DNA from 2 places in the Streptomyces sp. NPDC048483 genome. Region 1 is predicted to be linked to the other one. Evidence: riboswitches for the same ligand, from Rfam matches in the RefSeq annotation. Region 1 holds a riboswitch; the other holds the start of a gene.
What was found. Region 1 has a riboswitch for thiamine pyrophosphate ahead of thiO (glycine oxidase ThiO). Riboswitches for the same ligand answer to the same signal wherever they lie in the genome.

Region 2: linked by a shared signal. The riboswitch ahead of AB0D04_RS29730 (thiamine ABC transporter substrate-binding protein) and the one ahead of thiO (glycine oxidase ThiO) in region 1 are both predicted to bind thiamine pyrophosphate.

Annotation. Positions count from the first base shown of each region.
Region 1 is NZ_JBEZJZ010000146.1:6,577-14,927, reverse strand. Features, by position in the region: gene thiO (glycine oxidase ThiO) at 1-1,121, opposite strand, end outside; TPP riboswitch at 1,119-1,231, opposite strand; gene AB0D04_RS38910 (FAD-dependent oxidoreductase) at 1,376-2,617, shown strand; gene AB0D04_RS38905 (Rv2175c family DNA-binding protein) at 2,721-3,086, shown strand; gene thiE (thiamine phosphate synthase) at 3,176-3,826, shown strand; gene metF (methylenetetrahydrofolate reductase [NAD(P)H]) at 3,947-4,864, shown strand; gene AB0D04_RS38890 (hypothetical protein) at 4,902-6,086, shown strand; gene AB0D04_RS38885 (NAD(P)/FAD-dependent oxidoreductase) at 6,135-7,652, opposite strand; gene AB0D04_RS38880 (DUF4126 domain-containing protein) at 7,745-8,351, opposite strand, start outside.
Region 2 is NZ_JBEZJZ010000075.1:32,069-38,706, forward strand. Features, by position in the region: gene AB0D04_RS29720 (ABC transporter ATP-binding protein) at 1-785, opposite strand, end outside; gene AB0D04_RS29725 (iron ABC transporter permease) at 786-2,435, opposite strand; gene AB0D04_RS29730 (thiamine ABC transporter substrate-binding protein) at 2,489-3,562, opposite strand; TPP riboswitch at 3,666-3,786, opposite strand; gene rlmN (23S rRNA (adenine(2503)-C(2))-methyltransferase RlmN) at 3,820-4,926, opposite strand; gene AB0D04_RS29740 (phosphatidate cytidylyltransferase) at 5,113-6,261, opposite strand; gene frr (ribosome recycling factor) at 6,261-6,638, opposite strand, start outside.

The DNA.
Region 1 (8,351 bases):
GGCGTCAGCAGGACGCCGTTGCGGAAGTGCCCGGTGGCCAGGTGGAGGCCGGGCAGCTCGGTCGGCCCGAGCAGCGGCGCATTGTCGGGGGAGGTGGGCCGCAGCCCGGCGCAGGTCTCCACGAGCGGCAGCTCGGTCAGGCCCGGGACCAGCTCGTGCGCGTCCCGCAGCAGCTCGTAGACGCCGCCCGCGGTGACGGTGGTGTCCCAGCCCAGCTCCTCGCTGGTGGCGCCCAGGACCAGCTCGCCGTTCTCCCGCGGCACCAGGTAGAGGGGATTGCCCCGTACGACGGCCCGTACGGTGCGCGACAGGAACGCGGGGCTCCCGGCCGGCACCTGCGGCAGCCGCAGCCGCAGCACCTGCCCCTTGACCGGCCGCACCGGCGGCAGCACGGCCTCGGGGACCCCGGCCAGCCGCCCGCTGTGGCTGCCCGCGGCCAGCACGACCTGACCGGCCGAGAGCCGCCCGCCGTCGGCGAGCAGGACGCCGACTGCCCGCCCGCCGTCGACGGTCAGCCGCTCCGCCCGGCTCCGGTGGAAGGCCACCCCGGCGCGCTCACAGGCGATCAGCAGGGCGCTCGCCAGACGGCGCGGATCGACCTGGTGGTCGCCGTCGACCCTCAGGCCGCCGCGTACACCGGGGGCCAGCATCGGCTCCAGGCGGCGGCACTCGCGCCCCGTCAGCCACTGGGAGTCCAGCCCGGAGCGGGTCTGCAGCGCGTGCAGTTCGCGCAGATGGGCGCGGTCGTCGGCGTCCAGCGCCACCGCCAGGGTGCCGCACCGGCGGTAGCCGATCCGGTGCCCGCTGGCCTCCTCCAGCTCGGCGGTGAACTCCGGGTAGCGCCGCGCGGAGGCGAGGTTGAGGCCGAGCAGCGTCTGCTCGCCGTAGTGGAGTTCGGTGACCGCGGCCAGCATGCCGGCCGCGACCTGTGCGGCGCCGCCGCCGGGCGCGGGGTCGACCACGGCGGCCGTCAGCCCGCGGCCGGCCGCCCGCCAGGCGGTGACCAGCCCGATGATGCCGCCACCGATGACCAGGACATCGGGGCGGCCGGTGGACGGCGCGGATCCTGTGGACGGCACCAGTGGTGTGGACGGCACGGATGGTGTGGCAGGTGAATGCATGGGCGTCCAGCCCCTCCCTTCGCCGGCATGACCCGGATCAGGTTCGTACGGTCGGAGGCCGGCCAGCCTCCCTCTCAGCCCGGTGCGTCCGGGCTCCCGCGAGTGCGTGTATCCGTCACCCTAATACGGGCCCGCGACGCGCCGTAAGGGAGCGCCCCGGGGCGGCCCGCCGGCGTGAGAGTCCGTGACGCTGTGTCAGAGATCTCCTTGCGCGCTGCTGCTGGGGGCGTCCCCCACCGTCCTACAGTGATCGGGTGACCGAGCAGAGCACGTCCTCCCAGACCCCTGACCACACACCGCGCGTGGTGATCGCCGGTGCGGGAATCGCGGGGGTGCAGACCGCGGTCGCCCTGCGCGAGGCGGGCTGGCGCGGTGCGATCACTCTGCTCGGCGACGAGCCCCACCGCCCCTACGACCGCCCGCCGCTGTCCAAGGCGCTGCTGCTCGGCAAGGCCGACGGCGCCGCCTTCGACGTCGACTTCGCGGCCCTGGGCATCGACCTGCACCTCAGCCGGCCGGTCACCGCGCTGCGCCCGGACGCCCATGAGGCCGACACCGCCGAGGGCCCGATCCCGTACGACTACGCGGTGATCGCGACCGGCGCCGACCCGGTCCTGCTGCCCGGCAGCGAGGGCCTGCCCGGCGTCCATCTGCTGCGCACCCTGGACGACGCCGAGCGGCTGCGGCCGGTGCTCGCCGCCCGGCACCGGATCGTGGTCGTCGGCGCCGGCTGGATCGGCGCGGAGTTCGCGACCGCGGCGCGCGAGGCGGGCTGCGCGGTCACCGTCGTGGAGGCCGCCGACCGCCCGCTGGCCGGTGCGCTGCCCGCCGAGGTCACCGCGCACATGAGCGCCTGGTACGCGGACGCCGGGGCCGACCTGCGCACCGGCGTGGGCGTCTCCGCCGTGGCAGCCGGCGCGGTCACCCTCGCCGACGGCACCACCCTGCCCGCCGACGCCGTCGTCGTCGGCATCGGCGCCCGCCCCGCGACCGGCTGGCTGGCCGGCTCGGGCATCACCCTGTCGCCCGGGGACGGCTCCGTACTCGCCGACGAGCATCTGCTCACCTCCGCCCCCGATGTGTACGCGGTCGGCGACTGCGCCTCCTTCCCGTCGGCCCGCTACGGCCGCCGCCTGCTGATCCACCACTGGGACAACGCACTCCAGGGCCCCCGTACGGTCGCCGAGAACATCGCGCGCGGGGCGGCGGAGGGCGTGGTGTACGACCCGGTCCCGTACTTCTGGTCCGAGCAGTTCGGCCGGTTCGTCCAGTACGCGGGCCATCACGGGGCCGCCGACGAGACGATCTGGCGCGGCGACCCGGCCGGGGCCTCCTGGACGGTGCTCTGGCTGCGCGAGAACAGGCTGGTCGCCCTGCTGGCGGTCGGGCGCCCCAGGGACCTGGCCCAGGGACGCAAGCTCATCGAGAAGGGCGCCGCTGTCGACCGGGAACGGGCCGCGGACGCCGCGCTGCCGCTGAAAGCGGCGGCACGCTGAGGGGCACGCCGAGCGCCTTGCAAGGTCACCCTCCGGCGCGCCGGACGCCTCTGATGGCGAGGCCCGGCTGCCGACTGTCAGTGCGGGATGGCAGGCTTGTCCTGTGACCGAGATTGACGCAAACATCGATGGACTCGTCCCCGCCTGGCTCACCCTCCCCGACATCGCCGAAGAGATCGGCGTCGAGGTGACACGCGTCCGGCAGCTGGTCAAGGAGGGCCAGCTGATCGCGGTGCGCCGCGGCGAGAACCGGGTGCTCCAGGTACCCGCCGATTTCATCCAGGACGGCAAGGTCGTCAAGGGCCTCGTCGGCACCCTGACCCTGCTGCGCGACGACGGCTTCGCCGACGACGAGATGCTGGAGTGGCTCTTCACGCCCGACGAGACCCTGCCCGGCACCCCGGCGCAGGCACTGCGCGAGAATCGCGGCACGGAGGTGAAGCGCCGCGCGCAGGCGCTCGCCGTCTGACGCCACCGCGCCATCCGTAACCGCAACCTTGGGGCGTACGGGCCGGAGCACCGGCCCGTACGCCCCCGACCTGGGGGGAAAGCCGCCCGATGACCACCGCACGACAGGCCCTCGCCGACGCCCGGCTCTACCTGTGCACGGACGCCCGCAAGCGCCAGGGCGACCTCCCGCAGTTCCTGGACGCGGTGCTCGCCTCGGGCGTGGACATCGTCCAGCTGCGCGACAAGGGCATGGAGGCCGGCGAGGAGCTGCGCCATCTCGAGGTCTTCGCGGACGCCTGCCGGCGGCACGGCAAGCTGCTCGCGGTCAACGACCGCGCGGATGTCGCCCATGCCATCGGCAGCGAGGTCCTGCACCTCGGCCAGGGCGATCTCCCGGTCCCGGCCGCCCGCGCCGTCCTGGGCCAGGACGTCCTCATAGGCCGCTCCACCCACGCCGAGGCCGAGGTGGACGCCGCGCTCACCGAGCCGGGTGTCGACTACTTCTGCACGGGCCCCTGCTGGCCCACGCCCACCAAGCCCGGCCGTCATGCCCCCGGCCTCGACCTCGTCCGCTACACCGCCGGCCAGGCCCCCGAGCGCCCCTGGTTCGCGATCGGCGGGATCGACGCGGCCAACCTCGACGAGGTCCTGGAGGCCGGCGCCCGCCGGGTCGTGGTCGTCCGGGCGATCACCGAGGCCGACGACCCGGGCGCGGCCGCCGCGGCACTGGCGAAGCGGATACGTACCTGGGGCGCCTGAGGGCGCCACGGCGCCGCCGGGAGACGATTTCCGGACGGCCGGTGGCCTGGAAAATGTCCAACCCGTGGACATTCAACGCCGTCGGTTGGTGTGTGCCGGGCCTCTGGTTAACCTGCCCGTATGGCCCTAGGTACAGCTTCCACCAGGACTGATCGCGCACGCACCGTGCGTGAGCTGCTGGCTTCCGGCAAGCAGTCGTATTCGTTCGAGTTCGCCGCCCCGAAGACGGAGAAGGGCGAGCGGACCCTGTGGAACGCCATTCGCCGGATCGAGGCCGTCTCCCCGACCTTTGTCTCCGTGACGTACGGCGCCGGCGGCACCTCCCGTGAGGGCACGGTGCGCGCCACCGAACGCCTCGCCACCGACACCACCCTCACCCCGGTAGCCCATCTGACCGCCGTCAACCACTCCCTCGCGGATCTGCGCAATGTCATCGGCCAGTACGCCGACGCCGGCATCCGCAACATGCTCGCGCTGCGCGGCGACCCGCCCGGTGACCCCATGGGCGAGTGGGTACGCCACCCGCATGGCGTCGACTACGCCGCCGACCTGGTCCGGCTGATCAAGGAGTCCGGCGACTTCTGCGTGGGCGTCGCGGCCTTCCCCGAGATGCACCCGCGCTCGACGGACTGGGACTCCGACGTCGCGCACTTCGTCGACAAGTGCCGCGCCGGCGCCGACTTCGCCATCACCCAGATGTTCTTCTACGCCGAGGACTACTTCCGGCTGCGTGACCGGGTCGCCGCGGCGGGCTGCTCGACGCCGATCATTCCCGAGATCATGCCGGTCACCAACGTCCGGCAAATCGAGCGTTTCGCCCAGCTCAGCAACGCAGCCTTCCCACCTGAGCTGGCCGAACGCATTCTGGCCGTCAAGGATGACCCGGCGGCTGTACGCTCCATTGGCATCGAGTACGCGACGGAATTGTGTGCGCGCTTGATGGCCGAGGAGATTCCCGGGTTGCACTTCATTACCCTGAACCACTCCACGGCGACCCTGGAGATCTACGAGAATCTGGGGCTGCATCAGCAGTCCTGATTTACGGTTGCCGGACAGCGGCGGAAGAGGGGCGTATATGGGCTGGACGATCCTCTACATCGCGTTCGGTCTCGTGGCGGTCTGGCTGCTGGCCGAGGTGCTCCTCCAGTACAAGGCCCGGCTGCGCTGGCGGCTGCTGGCGTTCGTGGGCTTCCTCGGCGTGGTCGTCGGCGTCGTGCTCCCCCAGGTGATCGTGATCGGGGCGGGCCTGATCGCCTTCGCCTTCGGGCAGACGCAGGTGACGCTCTCCTTCCGGCGCGGCTTCTCCACCGGCTGGGCCCTGGGCGGCAAGCCGGGGGAGAGCCGGCGCCGCCGGGCCCGCCCGGGCGCCGCGCCCGCCGCCGAACCGACCCTCCAGGTCTCCGACCTGGAGGCGGTGCCGGTCGCCGAGAACACCGGCCAGGGCGACGAGGAGACCGTCTTCGCGGGCCCCAACGCCTTCCGGGGCGGCCAGGATGCCGCCGCCGGGCAGAACGCCTTCGGCGGCGGGCAGGAGGCGTACGGCGCGCAGAGCGTGTACGGCGCCCCGGACCCGTATGACGCCCCGAATGCGTACGACGCGCAGGGCCTGTACGACGGGCAGACCTCGTACGACGCGCAGCGCCCGTACACCGGCGAAAGCCCGTACGCGGGGCAGGGCTCGCCCGCCGGACAGGAGATGTACGCCGGACAGGGCTCCTACGACACCGCCGCCGTCTACGCCCCCCAGCCGATGCCCGACGAGACCGGTGCGTACGGCATATACAGCCCCGACGCCCGCATCCCGCAGCCCGGCTCCTCCTACGACGCGTACGACGCGTACGACGCCTACGGCACCGCCCCCGGCAACGCCGACAGTGACGGCAACGGCTATGCGTACGACGGCGGTTACGGCCAGAACCCGGCGGGCCAGGACACCTACGCGGATCCCTACACCGGCCCCTACGCGGCGTACGGGGACAGCCTGGGCGGCCAGGGGCAGCAGGCGCCGTACTCCGACCCGTACATCGGCAACCAGCAGTACGCCGCGCCCTACGACCCGTACCAGCAGCCGGACCCCTACGGGCAGGCGCCGTACGCCGACGGGCAGTACGACGGCCAGAACCTGGGCCAGGGCTACAGCCAGACGCCGCCCGGCGGGGTCTGGGTGCCGCAGCAGCGCGACGGTGAACTCCCGCCCGAGCAGCCGCCGTACCCGCCGTACCAGCAGCAGGGGTACGACGAGCAGCAGTACCGCTACTGAGCGGGAGCGGGCGCCGGAGCCGCGCGACGCCCGGCCGGTGCTACGCGCTCATGTGGAGCCGTGCCAGTCGTCGCCGTTCACGATCAGGCCCGCCACGATCGCGCCGGACATCCCGGCGTGCGCCGGCCCGCCGCCCGGGTGCGACCAGCCACCGACCGCGTAGAGCCCCGGTATCCGGGTGCGGTTGCCGGGCCGCAGAAAACGGCCGTCCTGCCCCGCCAGCGCCGGTCCGGGCACCAGCTCCCGGTCCGTGGGGGGGAGTACCTCCCGCCACAGGACCCGCTCGGGCAGCCCCGGTATCGCGGCCTCGGCGATCTCGGTCATCCGGTCCGCGTCCTGCGCCAGGGCCTCCCCGTCCTGCCAGTCGACCGGACCGGGCGGGGCGACCGTCGCGGTCAGGGTCACGGCCTCATGGCCGTCGTCGGGCCGGGTGCTGGGGTCATCGGGGCGCAGCACCGTCACCGTCGGCCGGGCGCACGGCTCCCGCAGCCCGAAACCGTCGCCGAACACCCCCGCCAGCTCCGCCTCCCGGTCCGCGGCATGGACCACCGTCCGGTGCACGGCGTCCTCCGGGCGCGCCCCGCGCAGCGCCAGACAGACCGTCAGCCGCCCGGTGGCACGGTCGCTCGGCCCCAGGTCCGGGCGGACATCGTCCTCGCCCCAGGGCTCCCTGCCGTTGCAGAGCCCGGGCAGCTGCACCGGGTCGATGCCCGCCACCACGAACTCGGCCTCCGCCACCCGCCCGTCGGCCAGCTCGATGCCCGCCGCCCTGCCGTCCTTCTCCACGATCCCCGTCACCTCCGCGCCGAAGGTGAACTCCACCTTGCGCGCCCGGCACCGCTCGTACACCGCCGCCGCCAACGCCCGCATTCCGCCGCGCGGGTACCAGCTTCCGAAGGTCTGCTCCATGTACGGCAGCACCGCCGCGCTCGCGGGGGCGCTGCGCGGGTCGAAGCCGTACGCCAGCGCATGGCTCTCGAGCAGGGCGATCAGCCGCGGGTCGGCCAGCTCCCGGCGGGCGACCTCGGCGAGGGTGGCGGTCGTGGGGCCCTTGCCGCGGCCGAACAGCCCGCGCCTGCGGACCGCCGGATACGGGTCGCGGCCCAGCACCCGCCAGTCCTGCCACAGCGGCTCCTCCAAGAGCGGGCGGCGGGTGGCGTCCCAGGCCTCGCGGGCGCGGTTGACCAGTGCGCTCCAGCGCTCGCCCGCGCCCTCGCCCAGCGCTCCGTCCAGGGCCGCGAGGACACCGGCCCGGGAGGCGTTCGGCAGCGAGACGCCGGTGCCGTCCGCGAAGACATGGCGGCGGGCCGGGTCGACCTGCGCCAGCTCCACACAGCTCTCCAGCGGCTCGCGCCCGGTCTTGAGGAACAGATCGCGGTAGACCGCGGGCAGATGCAGCAGACCGGGCCCCGTGTCGAAGGCGAAGCCGTCCCGTTCGTAGCGCCGCAGCGCGCCGCCGTACGTCGCGCCGCGCTCGTACACCGCCACCCGGTGGCCCGCAACGGCCAGCCGTGCAGCGGCCGCCATCGCGCCCATCCCGGCGCCGATCACCGCAATCCGTGCCATGCCTGCGACTTTATCGGCCGCCACTGACAACGCCGGCGGGGCCGTGTGCGGACCGGGGTCTGCGCCGGGACGGGCCCCTGCCGGCCTGCGCCTCAGCCCGTCGGTGGTACTGCCGCGCCCGCCGCGGCCAGGCGTTTCTCCTCGCGGCGGGCGCGCCGACGGCGCAGAAAGCGGCGGATCCGCGACCACAGGAAGATCACCAGGGCGATGCCGCCGATCAGCAGCGCCGCCGCGATACCCGCCGCGATCCACGGGTGGAAGACGGCGAAGGCGATGAGCCCGGCCACGCCCAGATCCTCGGCCAGGCTCAGCACGATGTTGCTCGCGGGCTCCGGCGAGGTGTTGACCGCGATCCGTGTGCCCGCCTTGACCAGATGGCTCAGCAGGGCGGTGGAGCCGCCCACCGCGCCCGCCGCCAGTTGCGGCAGCGACCCGTCGTGCCCGGCCAGCAGCGCCGCCACGACGGCGCCCGAGATCGGCCGGATCACGGTATGGACCCCGTCCCACACGGAGTCCACGTAGGGAACCTTGTCGGCGACGGCCTCGCACACGAAGAGGACCGCGGCGACGATCAGCACATCGGGGCGCTGCAGCGCGGCGGGCACCTCATCGGTGACGCCGGTCGCGCCGAGCAGGCCGAGGAGCAGGACGACGGCATAGGCGTTGATCCCGCTCGCCCAGCCACTGGTGAAGACCAAC
Region 2 (6,638 bases), on a different contig from region 1:
ACGGCGACCTCGCCCTGCACCGTCGCCTCGACCACATTGTCGAAACCAAGGAAGCGGGCGACGAACTCGGTGGCGGGCCGCTGCCAGACCTCCAGAGGGGTGCCCGTCTGGGCGATCCGTCCGTCCTGCATCACCACGACCCGGTCGGCCAGCGCGAAGGCCTCGCCCTGGTCGTGCGTGACGGCAAGCACCGTTGTGCCCAACTCCCGGAAGAGCCGACGGAGTTCGACGACCAGGCGCTCGCGCAGCCCGCGGTCGAGCTGGCCGAGCGGCTCGTCCAGCATCAGCAGCCGGGGCCGCGGGGCGAGCGCGCGGGCCAGGGCGACGCGCTGCTGCTCGCCGCCGGACAGCGAAGCGATGGCACGCCGCTGCGCACCCGGCAGCCCGACGAGGTCCAGCAGTTCGGTGACCGTACGCTCCTGGTCGGCGCGCGAGGCGCGTCGCATCCGCAGCCCAAAGGCGACATTGCCCGCCACATCGCGCTGCGGGAAGAGCTGATGGTCCTGGAACATCAGCCCGACGCCGCGCCGGTGCGTCGGCACCCCCGTCTGGTTGCGGCCCTCCAGCAACACCCGTCCCGCATCGGCCTGTTGGAGCCCGGCCACCACTCGCAGGAGCGTGGATTTGCCGCTGCCGCTCGGGCCCAGCACACACACGATTTCCTGCGCGGCGACCTCCAGATCCACCGCGTCGAGCGCGGGCCGCCCGCCGGGCGTGCCGAAGCGGACGGTCACCCCGCCCAGCCGCAGCAACTGCCGCGCCGTGCTCCCGGCCTGTGCCGTCATCTAGAACTCCCCGGACTGGTCGGTACGGATGCGCTCCAGGGCCAGCAGGGCGCCGGCGCACACCACCATCAAGACGGTCGACAGGGCCATCGCCTGCCCGTAGTTGAGCTCCCCGGCGCGTCCCAGCAGCCGCGCCACGGCCACCGGCAGAGTCGGATGGTCCGGCCGCGCGATGAAGACCGTCGCACCGAATTCACCGAGGGATACGGCGAAGGCGAACCCGGCCGCGATCAGCAGGGCCCGCCGCACCATCGGCAGATCCACCTCGCGCCACACCCGCCATGGCGAGGCGCCCAGCATGGCGGCCGCCTCCCGCAGCCTTCCGTCGACGGCCCGCAGGACGGGCAGCATCGTCCGGACCACGAACGGCACACCCACCAGCGCCTGGGCGAGGGGCACCAGCCACCACGAGGAGCGCAGATCCAGCGGTGGCCTGTCGAGAGTGATCAGGAAGCCGAAGCCGACGGTCACCGCGGAGACCCCGAGCGGCAGCATCAAGAGGGCGTCGAAGCCGCGGACGAGCCGCCCGGCCCGGGGGCTCGTGCCGCCCGGGCGAGGCCGGGCGGGGGCGAAGGTCAGGGCGGTTGCCGCCAGCCCGCCCACCACCAGCGCGATCACCGTCGCCGCGGCGCCGTAGGAGAGGGAGTTCCACAAGGCGTCGAGGGGCGCGACGGCGAAGGTGCTGTCGGCGGACGCTGCGGAGCCGAGCGAGGTGTAGAAGATCCCTCCGTAGCCGTCCGGACCGGCGAAGGACCTCTCCACCAGCACCAGAAGAGGTACGACGAGCAGAACGGCGATGACGGCCAGCGTGCCCCACAGCAGTGCCCACTGGCCGCGGCCGTGCGGCCGACGGGCGGTCGCGGAGGAGTCCACGAGCCGCAGGGTGGATTCCCGCCGGCGCACGGTCCAGGCGTGCAGCGCCAGGATTCCCAGCACCGCCACGAATTGGAGCAGGGTGAGGACGGCGGCCGTCGGCAGGTCGAGGTAGTCCGCGGTCTGCCGGTAGATCTCGACCTCCAGGGTCGAGAAGGTCGGCCCGCCCAGAATCTGCACGATTCCGAAGGAGGTGAAGGTGAACAGGAAGACCATCAGCGCGGCGGCGGCGACGGCCGGACCGAGCGCGGGCAGCGTCACCCTGCGCCAGGCGGCGAACCGTCCGGCGCCCAGCACCCGCGCCGCCTCTTCCTGCCGCGGATCGAGCTGTCCCCAGAGGCCGCCGACGGTCCGTACGACCACGGCGTAGTTGAAGAAGACGTGGGCCAGCAAAATCGCCCACACCGACGTGTCCAGACGGACACCCCACAGGTCGTCCAGCAGCCCGCCCCGCCCGACCAGCGCCAGGAATGCCGAGCCGACCACGACGGTCGGCAGCACGAACGGCACCATCACGACCGCCCGCAGCAGCTGTTTGCCGGGGAAGTCGAAACGCGCAAAGACATACGCGCCGGGCAGGGCGATCAGCAGCGTCAGTGCGGTCGAGGCCGCCGCCTGCCAGACGGTGAACCACAGCACATGCAGGACGTCGGGATCGCCCAGCACCGCACCGATCCGGCCGGGCTGCCAGCGCCCGCCGTCCTTCAGGCCCCGCCCCACGATCGCCACGACCGGATACGCGAAGAACAGCGCGAAGAAGGCGAGCGGCAGGGCCATCAGGCCGAGCCGCACCGCCGTCCGCCGCGAAGGCCTGGTGCGCAGGGCGCGGGTTACTTCAGAACGAGCGAGGACCACTGCTTGATCCACTGTTCGCGGTTCTTGGTGATCGTCTCCGGGGCCAGCGTCCCCGGCTTGTCGATCGTCGCGCCGTACTTGGTGAACAGCGCCGGCACCTTGGCGTCCTTGAGAGCCGGGTTGACGTACATCTGCAGCGGCATGTCCTCCTGGAACTTCTTGCTCAGCAGGAAGTCCAGCAGCGCCTTGCCGCCCTTCTCGTTCTTCGCGCCCTTGAGCAGACCGCCGAATTCGATCTGGCGGAAGCAGGTGCCGGTCGCGACGCCGGTCGGCGCCTGGCGGGGCTCCGGCTTCTTGACCTCGGCGATCGGACTGGAGGCGTAGGAGACCACCAGCGGCTTGTCGCCCTTGCGCTTGCCGGCCGCGGAGCCCGAGAACCGCTCGTTGTAGGCCTGGTTCCAGCCGTCGACGACCTCGACGCCGTTGGCCTTGAGCTTCTTCCAGTAGCCCTGCCAGCCGGTCTCGCCGTACTTGGCGATGGTGCCGAGCTGGAAGGCGAGTCCGGGAGAGGAGGTCGCGGAATTCTCCGTGACGAGCAGCCCCTTGTATGCGGGCTTGATCAGGTCGTCGAAGGTCTTCGGCGGGGCGATCTTGTGCTGGGCGAAGTAGGCGCGGTCGTAATTGACGCAGATGTCGCCGTAGTCGAGCGGGGTGACACGGTGCCTGCCCTTGTCGAGCTGCAGACCGGCAGGCACTCCGTCCAGCCCCTTGGCCTTGTACGGGCTGAAGAGGTCTGCCTTCAGGCCGCGCGAGAGCAGGGTGTTGTCGATGCCGAAGAACACATCGCCCTGCGGGTTGCCCTTGGACAGAATCGCCTGGTTGACGGCCTTTCCGGCATCCCCGCCCGGGAGCACCTTGATCTTGTAACCGCTCTCCTTCTCGAAGGCGGCAAGTACTGACTTGGAGGCGAAGAACGAATCATGACTGACCAGCGTGACGGTCTTGGCGTCGGCGCTGTCGCCCCCGCCCGAGCTGCCGCAAGCAGCGAGAGCGGTCATGCCGACCGCGGCGGCGAGCGCTGTCGCGGTGATCCTGCTGGTGATGCTCACTGATTTCCTCCTGGCTGGCCAGGAAGAGACGCGGCCCCGCCCGGTGTCCGCGGTCTTCGACGTCGGTGACGTGCGGCGAGCGGACCCGGGCAGGGCGCAACAGCATGAGTGATGACCGAACTTCCTACCCGGAATGACCCGGGCGAGGTTCAAGGGTCTGCGGGCACCGTAGCTCTACGACGCTTCCGCACTCTCAGCGCTGTGGCGCTCCCCTGTCGGAATGTGCATTTGTTCGATCACACAGTACCAGCGAGCGGTCAGCGTTCCGAGGCCGCGAGCTGCCCGCAGGCGCCGTCGATCTCCTGGCCGCGGGTGTCCCGGACGGTCACCGGCACGCCGTGCGCCTCGATGGCCCGCACGAACGCCCGCTCGTCCTCGGGCCGCGAGGCGGTCCACTTCGACCCGGGCGTCGGATTCAGCGGGATGAGGTTCACATGGACCCGCTTGCCCTTCAGCAGCCGTCCCAGCAGGTCACCACGCCACGCCTGGTCGTTGATGTCACGGATCAGCGCGTACTCGATGGAGATGCGGCGGCCGGACCTCTCGGCGTACTCCCACGCCGCGTCCAGCACCTCGCGCACCTTCCAGCGCGTGTTGACGGGGACGAGGGTGTCGCGCAGCTCGTCGTCCGGCGCATGCAGCGACACCGCGAGCCGGCATTTGAAGCCCTCGTCCGCGAACCGCACCATCGCCGGGACGAGGCCGACCGTGGAGACGGTGATGCCGCGCTGGGACAGCCCCAGGCCGTCCGGCTCCGGGTCGGTCAGCCGCCGGATGGCGCCGACCACGCGCTTGTAGTTGGCGAGCGGCTCGCCCATCCCCATGAAGACGATGTTGGACAGCCTTGCCGGGCCGCCGGGAACCTCGCCGTCCCGCAGTGCCCGCATCCCGTCGACGATCTGGTGCACGATCTCGGCGGTGGAGAGATTACGGTCCAGCCCGGCCTGGCCGGTGGCGCAGAACGGGCAGTTCATCCCGCAGCCGGCCTGCGAGGAGATGCACATGGTGACCCGGTCCGGATAGCGCATCAGGACGGACTCGACGAGCGTGCCGTCGTGCAGCTTCCACAGGGTCTTGCGGGTGGTGTCGTCGTCGCACGAGATGTGCCGGACGACGTTCATCAGGTCCGGCAGCAGCTCCGTCGCCAGCTTCTCGCGCGCCGCCGCCGGGATGTCGGTCCACTGCGCCGGGTCGTGCGCGTAGCGGGCGAAGTAGTGCTGCGAAAGCTGCTTGGCGCGAAAGGGCTTCTCGCCGATCGCGGCCACCGCTTCACGGCGCTCGACAGGGCTGAGATCGGCAAGGTGGCGCGGGGGCTTCTTGGCTCCGCGCGGCGCGACGAAAGTGAGTTCTCCGGGTGCAGGCATGGTTCCTCCAGTGTCGCAGACGCGCGAAGAGGGGTCTGCCACGCACTGCGGCAGACCCCTCAGAGCCCTGGAACCCCCGCGTACGCAGGGACAACGCGACGAAACCGGACGGGGATCACGCGAGCGGAGTCCGTATCGCCCCGCGCGCGGGAAACGCCCGGAGCGGCCCGGCGGACCGATACCGGTTCAGCCTGCTCCCACGAAGACCACGAACAGCAGCCACACCACCGGGGCGGTCGGCAGCAGGGAGTCGAGGCGGTCCATGATGCCGCCGTGGCCGGGCAGCAGGGTGCCCATGTCCTTGATGCCGAGATCGCGCTTGATCATGGATTCGCCCAGGTCGCCGAGGGTGGCACTGGCCGCGACCGCGAGGCCGAGCAGCAGGCCCTGCCACCAGGCACCGTTCCTGATCAGGAACTCCATGCACAGCGCGCCGGCGACCATCGAGAACAGCAGCGCGCCGAGCAGGCCCTCGCGGGTCTTTCCCGGGCTGATGCGCGGCGCCAGCTTGCGCTTGCCGAAGCGCCAGCCGACCGCGTACGCCCCGGTGTCGCTGACGACCGTCAGCAGCAAGAAGGTCAGCACCCGCTGCGGCCCGTCGGCCTCGGCGGCGAGCATCAGGGCCACGAAGGTCGCCAGGAACGGCACGTAGAACGCCGCGAAGACACCGGCCGTGACGTCCCGCAGATAGTTCTCGGGCGCCTCGGTCATCCGCCAGACCAGTACGGCCAGTGCGGTGAGCGCCATCGCCACCCACGCGCCTTCGGCGCCCCGTACGTACCCGGCGACCACCATGGCGGTGCCGCCGACCGCGAGCGGCACCAGCGGCACCCGGATGTCCTTGCGCTCCGACAGCCGCGAGGTCAGTTCCCACAGGCCCACGACGACGGCGATCGCAATGACGCCGACGAAAACGGGCTTGTAGACGAAGAGCGACGCGAGGATGATCGCGCCGAGGCCGACGCCGACTCCTATCGCGGCACGCAGATTGCGCCCCGCGCTCTTCTTCTTCGACCTCTCTGGACCCCGCGAGCCGCCGGGCTCGGGGGAACCGGGGAAAGCAGTGGGCATGGGCTCCTGCGGCTCTTCGTCGCGGAACAGGGGGCCGCTCAGCCGAGCAGCCCCCCGGTCGTCCCGGTGATCCCAGTGGTCGTCCTGGTGTCCGCCTGGCTCGGGCACGATGGGCATGGGCCGAGTCTGCGCCGGGTTGCCCCCGTCGTGCACGGGACCCGCCGGGGCGGGGGGCGCCGCCCCACGGAGCGTGGGGGCCGTTCCCTGGTCGGGCGGCCACCGGTGAGCGGCGCCGGGCGGGGTCCCCCAGGATGACTCGTTCATCAGACCTCGAGGAGCTCGGATTCCTTGTGCTTGAGCAGCTCGTCCACCTGCGCGACGTACTTCGCGGTGGTGTCGTCGAGCTCCTTCTCGGCGCGGCGCACCTCGTCCTCGCCGGACTCCTTGTCCTTGACGAGCTTGTCGAGGGTCTCCTTGGCCTTGCGGCGCACGCTGCGGATCGAGATCTTCGCGTCCTCGCCCTTGGCCTTGGCGACCTTGATGTACTCCTTGCGGCGCTCCTCGGTCAGCTCCGGGAACGTCACTCGGATGATGTTGCCGTCGTTGCTCGGGTTGACGCCGAGGTCGGAGTCGCGGATCGCCTGCTCGATGTTGCGCAGCGCGCTCTTGTCGAACGGGGTCACCACGGCCATCCGCGGCTC